Undibacterium sp. KW1: one gene and its partner. The protein of the gene in region 1 interacts with the protein of each later gene in a pairwise test. Links are inferred from orthologs where the notes say so. Each region holds a gene or a part of one and is shown in the gene's direction. Other genes may lie near its edges.

Region 1 (7,974 bases):
CCCGAAATGGGACGACAGCCCCAGCGCCACCAATGGTGCAAAGCCTGCCCCTACCAGCCATGCCAGGTCAGATGTCAAGGCAGCACCGGTGTAACGGTATTTGGGAGAAAAATTGGAAGTCACAGCACCTGATGCCTGCCCATACGACAATCCCAGTACGCCAAAGCCCAGCAAAATAAAAATATCCTGCCCAAGTTCACCACCGTCCATCAAGGCAGGAACGAAGCCACTCAGCACGGCTATCATCAGTGCCAGCGCAAATAACATTTTGCGGCGGCCAATACGGTCGGCGATCAGGCCAGAGATAACGATACCCAGCATCATCAATACTGCACCTACCATCTGAATTTCCAAAAACTCGCTCAGCGAACGCTTGGAATAAATCGTGATCCAGGACAAGGGGAACACGGTAACAAGATGGAACAGTGCGTAACTGGCCAGGGCTGCGAGCGCACCTATCAACAGGTTACGGCCTTGTGAACGGGTCATTTCAATGATATTGGTAGGCTCCAGCTCGCGCTCGTCGAGCAAATGCTTGTATTCATTAGTAGAAACCAGGCGCAGGCGGGCAAACAGGGCAACCACATTGATTGCAAATGCGACATAAAATGGATAACGCCAGCCCCATTCCAAAAAGTCTTCAGTCGACAGATTGGCAACCATGTAGGCAAACAGGCCCGCTGCGATCATGAAGCCTACCGGTGCGCCCAGTTGCCCCAGCATCGCATACCAGCCACGCTTGTTTTCGGGTGCGTTCAAGGCCAGCAAGGAAGGCAGACCATCCCAGGAGCCACCCAGCGCCAGCCCCTGCCCTATGCGTAACAAGGACAACAAGACGATGGAAGTTACACCCAGATGCGAATAGGTTGGCAGGAACGCAATGCCAGCAGTAGATACACCCAATAAAACCAGAGCAATGGTGAGCTTGGCTTCACGTCCGAGTCGCTTCTGGATTTCCATAAAAGCTACTGTGCCAAACGGACGTGCCAGAAAAGCAAATGAAAAGATCACGAAGGCATACAGTGTGCCTTCCAGCCTTTGTTCAAATGGAAAGAAAACCTGGGGGAAAACCAGTACTGAAGCCAGTGCATAGACAAAAAAGTCAAAATATTCCGAGGCCCGTCCTATGACGACGCCGATGGCGATTTCGCCGGGTGCAATGGAGGAATGATCGGAATGACTGTTTTTGATATTCCTGATTGCAGTATCTGCCATGGAGCTGGAGGGCAGTTCATTTTCATTGGTGCTGATGCTGGCCATGATGGTCCCTCAAATTGTCTCAAAATTTATAGTCTGGCTCCTGTGCGATCTTCATTTCTGATGCTTATTTGAAAACTAGGACAAAACGTCCAATCGCCAAGGCCTTTTTGTAAAGGTACATTAGCACAAATTTCTATAATCATTGACCTATCTCAATATGATTCCCTCATTTGCACGACGCGGATTTGCTGTTTTTTCTGCAATTTTGTTGGCGGGTTGCAACACGGTGGTAATGAATCCCTCAGGTGATATCGCCGCTCAGCAAAGCCATCTGATATGGGTATCCACCCTTTTGATGTTACTGATCATCGTACCGGTGATCTTTTTGACCATACTATTTGCCTGGCGTTACAGAAAAAATAACACCTCAGCAAAGTATGAACCCGACTGGGATCATTCCACCCAGCTTGAACTCGTGATCTGGGGTGCGCCGCTGCTGATCATCATCGCCCTGGGCATGATCACCTGGATCAGCACGCATACGCTGGACCCTTACCGCAAGCTGTCACGCCTGGACGAAAACCGCCCTCTTCCTGCTGACGCCAAGGTACTCAACGTTGAAGTTGTGGCTCTGGATTGGAAATGGCTGTTTATTTACCCTGACCTTGGCATTGCCACGGTCAATGAGTTGGCTGCACCAGTAGATGTGCCTGTGCGCTTCAAGATTACCGCATCGAATGTCATGAATTCCTTCTTCATCCCTGCACTGGCTGGTCAAATCTACGCCATGCCAGGCATGCAGACGACGCTCAATGCAGTGATTAACAAGCCGGGTGAATTCGATGGCTTTTCAGCCAACTATAGCGGAGCAGGTTTCTCTGACATGCGCTTCAAGTTTCATGGCATGAGTACGCAGAATTTTGAACAGTGGGTGCAGGCGGCCAAAGCCAAGACGCAGACGCTGGACCGCGCGACTTATCTGAAGCTGGAAAAACCGAGTGAGCGCGAGCCGGTGCGTCATTACGCCAGTGTTGATGCGGATTTGTATCATGCCATTTTGAATCGCTGCGTTGCCACAGGTGAAGTCTGCATGGACAAGATGATGATGAGCGACGCAAAGGCAAATGCCAGAGCCTATGCCGCATCTGACGCGAAAATGGATTTCAGCAATTTGTTCACGCAGCGCCTGGAACAGGATAACGCCGCCCGCACAGCACGCTTGTTGGCTTATCTGGACGCTGACATTTGTAAAGCATCCCCAGAAGCGTCCTCCAAAGCGTTCCCTGAAGTGCTCCCTCTTATCATTGGAAGTAAATGATGCAAGATCATATTGACTTGACCAAGCTCATCCTGGGCCGTCTCTCCTGGGATGCGATTCCCTTTCACGAACCTATTTTGCTGGCAACCTTCGCAGGTGTCGCACTTGGTGGCATTGCGCTGCTTGGGGCGCTGACCTACTTCCGCCTGTGGGGCATGTTGTGGCGCGACTGGTTCACCAGTATCGACCATAAAAAGATAGGCATCATGTATGTGATTTTTGCCATTGTCATGTTGCTGCGCGGCTTTGCTGACGCTCTCATGATGCGCTTGCAACAGGCAATTGCCTTTGGTGATACGGCAGGATTCCTGCCACCGCATCACTACGACCAGATTTTTACCGCGCATGGCGTGATCATGATTTTCTTCGTGGCCATGCCTCTGGTCACAGGCTTGATGAACTATGTGGTACCACTGCAAATCGGTGCACGCGACGTTGCCTTCCCTTTCCTGAACAATTTCAGTTTCTGGATGACCGCATTTGGCGGTGGCCTGGTGATGGTGTCCCTGTTCGTTGGTGAATTCGCCCGCACTGGCTGGCTCGCTTACCCACCGCTGTCCGGCATCATGTCCAGCCCGGACGTGGGTGTGGATTACTATATCTGGTCACTGCAGATTGCCGGTGTAGGTACTTTACTCTCAGGTATCAACCTGATCGCCACCATCATCAAAATGCGCGCGCCTGGCATGACGATGATGAAGATGCCAGTGTTTACCTGGACTGCGCTGTGCACCAACGTACTCATCGTTGCGGCTTTCCCTGTACTGACTGCAGTATTGGGCATGCTGTCACTAGATCGTATGTTTGGCACAAACTTCTTCACCAATGATCTGGGTGGCAACTCCATGATGTATGTGAACCTGATCTGGATCTGGGGTCACCCTGAGGTTTATATCCTGGTCCTGCCTGCGTTTGGTGTGTTCTCTGAAATCGTCTCTACCTTCTGTAGCAAGCGTTTGTTTGGTTATACCTCAATGGTGTATGCGACCGTGGTAATCACGATTTTGTCTTACCTGGTATGGCTGCATCACTTCTTCACGATGGGATCGGGAGCGAGTGTCAATTCCTTCTTCGGTATCACGACCATGATTATCTCTATCCCTACCGGGGCGAAGATATTCAACTGGTTGTTCACGATGTACCGTGGCCGTATCCGTTTTGAATTGCCAATGCTGTGGACTATAGGCTTCATGATCACTTTCGTTATTGGTGGCATGACAGGTGTCTTGCTGGCGGTCCCGCCTGCTGACTTTGTCCTGCACAACAGTCTGTTCCTGATTGCTCACTTCCATAACGTGATTATCGGTGGCGTTCTGTTCGGCATGTTTGCTGGTATCAACTACTGGTTCCCCAAGGCTTTTGGTTACAAGCTTGATGATTTCTGGGGCAAATGCTGCTTCTGGTTCTGGACTATCGGTTTCTATTTCGCCTTCATGCCTTTGTATGTACTGGGCCTGATGGGTGTGACCCGTCGCCTGAGCCATTTTGAAGACCCATCACTGCAAATCTGGTTCCAGATCGCCGCTTTCGGTGCCGTCCTGATTGCACTGGGTATTGCTTCCTTCATCATACAGTTGTATGTCAGCTTCAAGAATCGTGCATCACTGCGTGACTTCACTGGTGACCCATGGGGTGGCCGTACGCTGGAATGGTCTACCTCTTCTCCACCGGCAGACTACAACTTTGCGTTTACACCAAAAGTGTATGACAACGATGCCTGGGCTGATATGAAGAGCAAGCAATACCAAAGGCCAACAGACGGCTTTGTACCTATCCATATGCCCAAGAATACTGGTGCCGGCTTCATCATCGCCTTGCTGAGCGCAGCCTGTGGCTTCGCCCTGATCTGGCAGATGTGGTTGCCAGCGGTGCTGGGTTTTGTCGCCATGATGGCTGCCATCATCGTTCACACCTTTAATTACAAGCGCGATTACTACATCCCTGTTGCTGATGTTATCCGCACAGAAGAAGAACGCAGCCGTCTGGCAGGTGCCGCCCATGTCTAATACTGCAACTATCCCTAACGAGGGCACGAACTTGAATACCAGTGCAACTTCGCAGGCTCGCACTTTTGCCAGCAGCGATTTCTATGTCAAGGAACACCATCCGGAAAACGGCACCCTGCTCGGCTTCTGGCTTTACCTGATGAGCGATTGCCTGATCTTCGCCTGTCTGTTTGCTACCTACGCGGTATTGGGCCGCAACTATGCAGGTGGTCCTACCGGTGCAGAATTGTTTGACCTGCCGCTGGTAGCCGTGAATACCTCCCTGCTGTTGCTGTCCTCTATCACGTATGGCTTTGCCATGCTGGAAATGCAGCGCAAGCGTGTGAAAGCTACCTTGATCTGGCTGGCTATTACCGGTTTGCTGGGAGCAGGTTTTATCAGTCTGGAACTGTATGAATTTGCCCACCTGATACACGAAGGTGCGGGCCCACAACGCAGTGGCTTTCTGACCTCCTTCTTTGCACTGGTAGGCACGCACGGCCTGCACGTGACTTTCGGTATTATCTGGCTGATTACCCTGATGTTCCAGATAGGCCGCCATGGCCTCACGCCTGAGAACGGCAGGAGACTGATGTGCCTATCGATGTTCTGGCATTTCCTGGACGTGATCTGGATCGGTGTATTTACCTTTGTTTATTTGATGGGAGTCTTGCCATGAGTGCACACCAAGAACACACGGCGCATGGCCACGATCATCACGATGATCATCATGAGCACACGCACGCCAGTCATGGCAGTCTGAAAGACTATGCAACAGGATTTATTCTGGCAGTGATTTTGACTGCGATACCCTTCTGGCTGGTCATGGGCAAAGTCATGAACAAATCGAGCACCACAGGCATAGTCCTGCTGGTATTTGCCGCGATACAGATCGTCGTGCACATGGTGTATTTCCTGCACATGAACAGCAAATCTGAAGGTGGCTGGACCATGCTGGCCCTGCTGTTTACCGGCATGCTGGTATTTATCATGATGAGCGGATCGCTATGGGTCATGTATCACCTGAATCACAATATGATGCCCGGCATGATGCATGAAACAGAAACAAAACCGCAATCGATCAATGCCGCCCCCATGTCCAAACCTGCTGCGGACAATATGAAGTCCATGCCATCCATGCAATGAAAAAGCAGGAACAAGGAGTTGCCGGGAAAGTGGCTGACCTGACACCAAAGACAGGTCAGCCTCCCTCATCTCCCCGTCACTCCCGCTTATTCAGACTGAGCTTCACGGCCTGCATGGCAGTCATCTTTGCAGGCTTCATTTCGCTGGGTACATGGCAGGTACTGCGCCTTCAATGGAAGCTCGATTTGATAGAGCGGGTTGAACAGCGCGTACACGCAGAGCCAGTCCCCATTCCCGGTTTTTCACTATGGCCACACATTAATGCCAGTGCGGACGAGTACCGCCATGTGCAGGTCAGTGGCGTTTTTCTGTATGAGAAAACCATACTGGCGCAAGCCACGACAGAATTGGGAGGTGGCTTTTGGGTCATGACGCCGCTGGCGACAGCAGATGGCGCTACGATACTGATCAACCGTGGTTTTATCCCGGAAAAAATGGCTGCGTCTTACCGGACATTTTCAGAGAAAGATCGCCTCATCACAACTGCTGCTGGCACCATACAGGTCACCGGCCTGTTGCGCATGACTGAGCCGGGTGGCGGCTTTTTAAGGAAAAACGATCCCGCTGGCAAGCGCTGGTATTCGCGCGATGTGAACGCCATTGCGGTAGCAACCGGTTTGACCAGTCCAGCCCCTTTCTTTATCGACGCCGATGCAAACCAGGCCAGCAGCAAGCCCAATGCTCAGCAAAATGAAGCCTCAGCCAACGCCCCTGTCGCGGGGCTGACCGTGATTCATTTCCACAATAACCATTTGATTTATGCCGTCGTCTGGTTCTTGCTGGCAGCCATGACGGCAGCAGCCTGGTCATATGTCATGCGGGACAGAAAAAATACCGACGCCGCCAAGACAGGGAATACCGCATAACCAGGCTGGAATTGCAAATTTAATATACCGCCCATGATCTGTTAGCATGCACTAAAAAGCACAATAACGGGACATGGCAAGCATGATAAGAAAAATACTTCCTCATAGTATCGGGCAAGGCATAGTGGCAAAAACAGCAACAAAAACACCAGAAAACCAGTCTGCTATTGCAATAGCCTACGAAAACTCGGCAGGCCACAAGAACATGTTGCAGCTTATACAGTTGCGCTGGCTTGCCGTGTTTGGTCAGTTATCGACCATATTGATCGTCATGTTTGGCTTTGGCATACAATTGCCTCTGGTTAAAATGCTGGCCGTGCTGATCTGCCTGATAGGCTTTAATATTGCCAGCCATTTACGCTGGCACGAGCGTGTGTATGTGACCAATGGCGAACTTGTTTTTGCCTTGCTGATCGATGTATTCAGCCTGACGGCACAGCTGTATTTCGGTGGCGGCACATCGAATCCCTTTGCTTTTCTGTATCTGTTGCAAGTGATTTTAAGTGCGGTTTTGCTGGAAGCCTGGTCCACCTGGATTATCGTCGTCATCACCAGTGCCTGCCTGGCCGGACTATCGCTGTTTTCTGAACCCTTATCTCTGCCGCCTGGTGAAAACGGCGGGCTATCGCGCCTGTATGTTGCTGGCTATATTATTTGCTTCATGCTCAATGCGGCCCTGCTGGTTTTCTTTATCACCCGCATAGGCCGCAACCTGCATGCACGGGATGTACAACTGGCAGACCTGCACCAGCGCGCCGTGGAAGAAGATCATATCGTGCGCATGGGCCTGCTGGCTTCGGGTGCAGCGCATGAACTGGGTACACCACTGGCAACGCTGTCTGTCATCCTCGGTGACTGGCGGCGCATGCCTGAGTTCAGGAAAAACCCCGAGTTGCTGGACGAGATCAGCGAAATGGAAACCCAGTTGCAGCGCTGTAAAAGCATAGTCAGTGGCATCTTGCTGTCCGCCGGAGAAGCCCGTGGCGAATCGGCAGTCAAAACCACCATCAACAGCTTCCTGAATGATCTGACCACGGAATTTACCTCGACCCGTACTATCGTCTCTTTTGGTTTCGATAACCAGATTCAGGATGATATTCCCATCGTCTTTGATACTGCCTTGAAGCAGATGGTCTGCAATGTACTTGATAATGCCCTGGAAGCTTCGCCAGACTGGCTGAGCATGGAAGCCAGACGTCAGGGCGATGACTTGATATTGACAGTCGTTGACCGCGGGCCTGGTTTTGATCCGGCGATTTTGTCACGCATAGGAGAGCCGTATCAATCGACCAAGGGCCGCCCCGGCAGCGGACTGGGATTATTCTTTGTCGTCAATGTAGCACGCAAACTGGGTGGTCAATTCACGGCATCGAACCGCGGAGATGGCGGTGCCATCGTACAATTAAGTCTGCCACTGTCGGCGATCATGCTTTAGGAAGCGCTGATCAAGCAGATTTGT
Region 2 (4,289 bases), 1.9 Mb from region 1 along the record:
AGGGCTTGTTGTTCTGAATCGGCTTTTTCACGAGCATCTTGTACCGCCTGTTTTTCGATCTCCAGGCGCTCTTTGGCCAGCTTGGCAGCCCGTTGCTCTTCAGCGACACGCTGGCGGGCATTGTCTGCAGCTTCCTGCTCAGCCAGACGACGTTGGCGGGCTTCTTCTGCCAATGCGGCTTCAGCAGCTTGTCTTGCCCGCGCTTGCAGGTCAGCTTGCTGTTCGTTTTCTATGCGCGTCATGGCAGTTGATTGCAGTTCGCGCTCTGCGCGTATGCGTGACTCGGTCACCATGCGGATTTTGTCCTCTGCTTCACGACGGGCTTGGGCAGTCGCGGCAGCAATCTTTTCTGCCTGTTCGCGTTTGTTGGCAGCAATGCGCAAGTCTTCTTCCGACTGCATGCGCAACTGTATGGCTTCTGCTGCTTTTCTTTCAGACTCCATTCTGGCCTGGGCAATTGCCTCTTGACCTTGCTCCAAGGCAACGCGCGCCAATGCATCTTCACGGGCGCGCAATTCCACTGGGGCGCGGTTGATGGCATATTCCAGCGCCATGGCTTCTGCCTGGTCGCGTTCTTTGCTGATTTGCAGGGATTCGCTGCGGACTTTGGCCAGCATTTCTGCAGTTTCACGGGCTTCGCGGTCGCGTTTTTCACGTTCGCGTGCCAGTTCAGTAATACGGGCATCAGCGCGGGCGCGTTCTTCTGCCTGTTGGCGTGCAGATTGGGATGCGGCAAAGCGTTCTGCAGCCCAGTTGCGGGCATTGGCGGTTTGCGTTGCGAGTTTTTCTGCTTCTGCATGGGCTTGAGAAGCCAGTTCTGACTCAGCTTTGAACTGATGCTCGGCTTTTTCTATGGCTTGTTGTTCGAGTTTGGCACGCTGTTCTGATTGTTCACGGGCCCGTGACTCTATCAGTGCGCGTTCTTGCAGATTCCTGGTTTCTTCGGCGGTGGCAGCTATTCTGGCTTCACTGGCGGCGCGTGACTGGCGTTCTGCCATCAGTTTTGCCTGCGCGCCGGCGATAGCTTCTTGTTCCAATGCCAGTTTGCGCTGAGCCAGTTCGGCGGATTCTGCTTCTGCCTGCGCCCTGGTTTCTGCCAGCGCCCTGGCTTGGGATTCTGCTTTCAGCCTTGTTTCCGCTGCTACGGTGGCCCTGGCTTCTGCCTCTACCCGTGCGATGGCTTCACGAATACCTTTCACATCGATGCGGGTATTGGACTCAATTGCCTCTTCTGGTGGCAAATAATTGTCCTTGCGGTCGCCATGGCGATCGAGGGAGTAATCTCCCAGAGATAATTTATTTAACAACGCCTGATTGCTGTCCATTTCTGCACTCCTGATCTGATAGTCGTTCACCGTCATCGCGGGCCCTGCCATGCCGGAACTTCTTATACTGGATTATCAATCAAGAAAAATTTGACGATGGCTGGAGCAGAAGTGGAAAAACACCTCAATTCCTGATTTATCCGTTTCCCTTAATGCTGGCTGGGACGTAAAATAGCGGTCAACTCAACATTGCCGGAGAATTACCTTGAACGAACTCGTTACCGAAATCAGACACCCACTGGTGCAACACAAACTGACGCTGATGCGCAGCAAAGACACGCCGACGGATAATTTCCGCCGTCTGTTGCGTGAAATCAGCCAGATGCTGGCGTATGAAGTCACCCGTGACCTGCCTATTGAACTGGTCAAGATCGAAACGCCGATTACCACCATTGATGCACCAACCATCAGTGGCAAGAAGTTGTGCGTGATCTCAGTCTTGCGCGCTGGCAATGGTATTTTGGATGGCATGCTGGATTTGCTGCCAAATGCGCGCGTAGGCCATATCGGTCTGTACCGTGACCCAGAAACACTGGAACCGGTCGAGTATTACTTCAAAGTGCCAGAAGATATCGCAGACCGCCTGGTGATCGTGGTTGACCCCATGCTGGCAACTGGCAACTCAGCCGCTGCCGCCATTTCCCGCCTGAAACTGCGTGGCGCGACGACGATCAAGTTCGTGTGCCTGCTGGCTGCCCCGGAAGGTATCAAGGTCATGAATGCGGCCCATCCTGATGTACCTATCGTGACTGCTTCAATTGATGACCATCTCAATGAACATGGTTATATCGTGCCTGGCCTGGGCGATGCCGGGGACCGTTTGTTTGGTACAAAATAATCGTTTTATATCAATCGCTTATAGTTTTTGAAGAGTTTCACTGATGACGACTACTGCCCGCTTCGTACCTGAGTCTAAATTGCCCGAAGTGGGCACCACCATCTTTTCAGTGATGTCTGCCCTGGCAGCAGAGAAAAAAGCGGTCAATCTTGGTCAGGGCTTCCCTGACTTTAGCTGCGACCCTGCTCTGCCTGCCCTGGTAGCACAGGCCATGACGGATAATTACAATCAATATCCGCCCATGCCAGGCATGCCGCAGTTGCGCGAGCAAATAGCCACCAAGATCAAGAACATCTATGGTCATGCTTATGATGTGAATACTGAAATCACCGTCACTGCTGGCGCGACCCAGGGTATTTTGACGATCTTGCTGGCCTGCGTACATGCAGGTGATGAAGTCATTGTCATAGAACCTGCGTATGACAGCTATGTATCCAGTATCAAGCTAGCAGGCGGTGTGCCGGTGTTTGTCAGTATGGAATTGGGGACAAATGGCTATGCCATCCCCTGGGAAAAAGTAAAAGCCAGCATCACTGACAAGACCCGTTTGCTGATGCTGAATTCACCGCATAACCCTACCGGGTCGGTACTAAGTGTGGATGATATCGCCGCTTTGAGCGATATCGTGCGTGATACCAGGGTATTGATTGCATCCGACGAGGTATATGAGCACATGGTGTTTGATGGTCAGCGCCACGAATCGCTGTCGCGCTACCCTGAGCTGGCAGAGCGCAGCTTTATCATTTCCAGCTTTGGTAAGACGTATCATGTGACAGGCTGGAAAGTTGGCTATGTAACGGCACCGGCAGCACTGATGGCAGAGTTCCGCAAGGTCCATCAATACAATGTCTTTACCGTCAATACACCTATGCAGGTGGGATTGGCGCAGTATATGAGCAAGCCTGCCCCGTATCTGGAGCTATCGGACTTTTATCAAGAGAAACGTGACCTGTTCAGGGCTGGCCTGGCCAATTCACGCTTGCGCTTGCTGCCATGTGCTGGCACTTATTTCCAGTCTGTTGATTATTCAGCAGTTTCCGACATGACTGAACTGGAATTTGCCCGCTGGCTGACGACTGAGATTGGTGTGGCAGCCATCCCGGTTTCTGCTTTTTATCAGCAAGGCAAGGAATCTGGCATCGTGCGTTTTTGCTTTGCCAAGCAGGATACTACCCTGCAAGACGCCTTGCAGCGCCTGCAAAGCATTTAATACCTGAGCAAATACTCAGGTCTTTGCCTTATCTTCTGACATATTCTTCAGCAGGGACCATACCATCCCGCCCAATAATAATAAACCAACACCTAATGCCGCCCATAACCAGGGTTTGTGCTCTTTGGCGGGTGTCTTCTCAGCGACTGGTTTGACCACAGGCTGAGGTGCGACATAGTCGGCAATTTCCACACTGGCGATATCGGCCTGCACTGGCTTACTCAAATCCATTTTGGGAATGAGCGTTGTCAAAGGTATTGCAGCCCCCTCTTTGTTCTCCATTCCCCATTCGAGTTGGTAAGGCGGTTTGCCGCGCGCCAGAAAAACCAGCCTGCGCGGTAAGCTGGCGATCTGTATCTCAGGCAGGGTTTTGCGCAACTTGCTGAATGGGCTATCGGTTCGCAAGCGCAAAGTCTTATAACTGGCACCATCCAAGAGCAAATCAGGTGACTTCACTTCACCATTCTGCAGATTGATTTTATAAACCATGCTGTCATTCAACCAGACTTGTTGATCTACTACCTGCACTTCAGCATTACGCTTCTGATTCCTTAAGACATGCAGAGGATATAGCGGACTATGTCTGTGATGATAAGAGGACACCGGCGCAGTTGTCGTCGTCACCTGCGCCAGCACTGTGATATGTAACAGGGTGTTAGGCTCGCTCACCAGCAAACGCAGGCTGTCTATGGGCGTGTTGTCCGGGATGGAATAATCACAATAATTTGCACCACAAGCCCTCACCGGAATTGGCTTACTCCATTGCAAAATCGGTGGTGTATAGACTTCTTGCTGGCTGTCTATGATAACGCTGTCCAGCCAGGGTGCATCTGCAGGATTATTCCAGCGCAGGCGCAAATACTGCGCACTGACATGGTGTAGCCTGATGCCAAGATTCTGCAACATGGAACCCTGA

What was found. Proteins that work in one complex are often made in the same cells at the same time.
Region 2: the proteins of cyoB (region 1) and UNDKW_RS13545 interact in binary tests that used the Escherichia coli proteins (3 or more experiments, as listed by UniProt). The link is inferred for Undibacterium sp. KW1 from one-to-one orthologs.

What each region holds. Positions count from the first base shown.
Region 1 is NZ_AP018439.1:1,094,831-1,102,804, reverse strand. Bases 2,022-5,020 are described here. They hold cyoB (cytochrome o ubiquinol oxidase subunit I), read left to right. Parts: upstream 2,022-2,517; coding sequence 2,518-4,524; downstream 4,525-5,020. Other genes in these bases: cyoC (cytochrome o ubiquinol oxidase subunit III), read left to right, coding at 4,517-5,020; cyoA (ubiquinol oxidase subunit II), read left to right, coding at 2,022-2,518. Outside these bases: UNDKW_RS04990 (MFS transporter), read right to left, coding at 1-1,215; more of cyoA, read left to right, coding at 1,418-2,021; more of cyoC, read left to right, coding at 5,021-5,182; cyoD (cytochrome o ubiquinol oxidase subunit IV), read left to right, coding at 5,179-5,649; UNDKW_RS04965 (SURF1 family protein), read left to right, coding at 5,646-6,515; UNDKW_RS04960 (ATP-binding protein), read left to right, coding at 6,598-7,950. UniProt on the Escherichia coli protein: Cytochrome bo(3) ubiquinol oxidase is the terminal enzyme in the aerobic respiratory chain of E.coli that predominates when cells are grown at high aeration.
Region 2 is NZ_AP018439.1:3,008,533-3,012,821, forward strand. The notes cover bases 1,355-4,289. They hold UNDKW_RS13545 (pyridoxal phosphate-dependent aminotransferase), read left to right. Parts: upstream 1,355-2,206; coding sequence 2,207-3,373; downstream 3,374-4,289. Other genes in these bases: upp (uracil phosphoribosyltransferase), read left to right, coding at 1,531-2,163; UNDKW_RS13550 (DUF3999 family protein), read right to left, coding at 3,389-4,289. Outside these bases: UNDKW_RS13535 (hypothetical protein), read right to left, coding at 1-1,325. UniProt on the Escherichia coli protein: Shows aminotransferase activity with methionine and histidine as substrates, and to a lesser extent also with phenylalanine.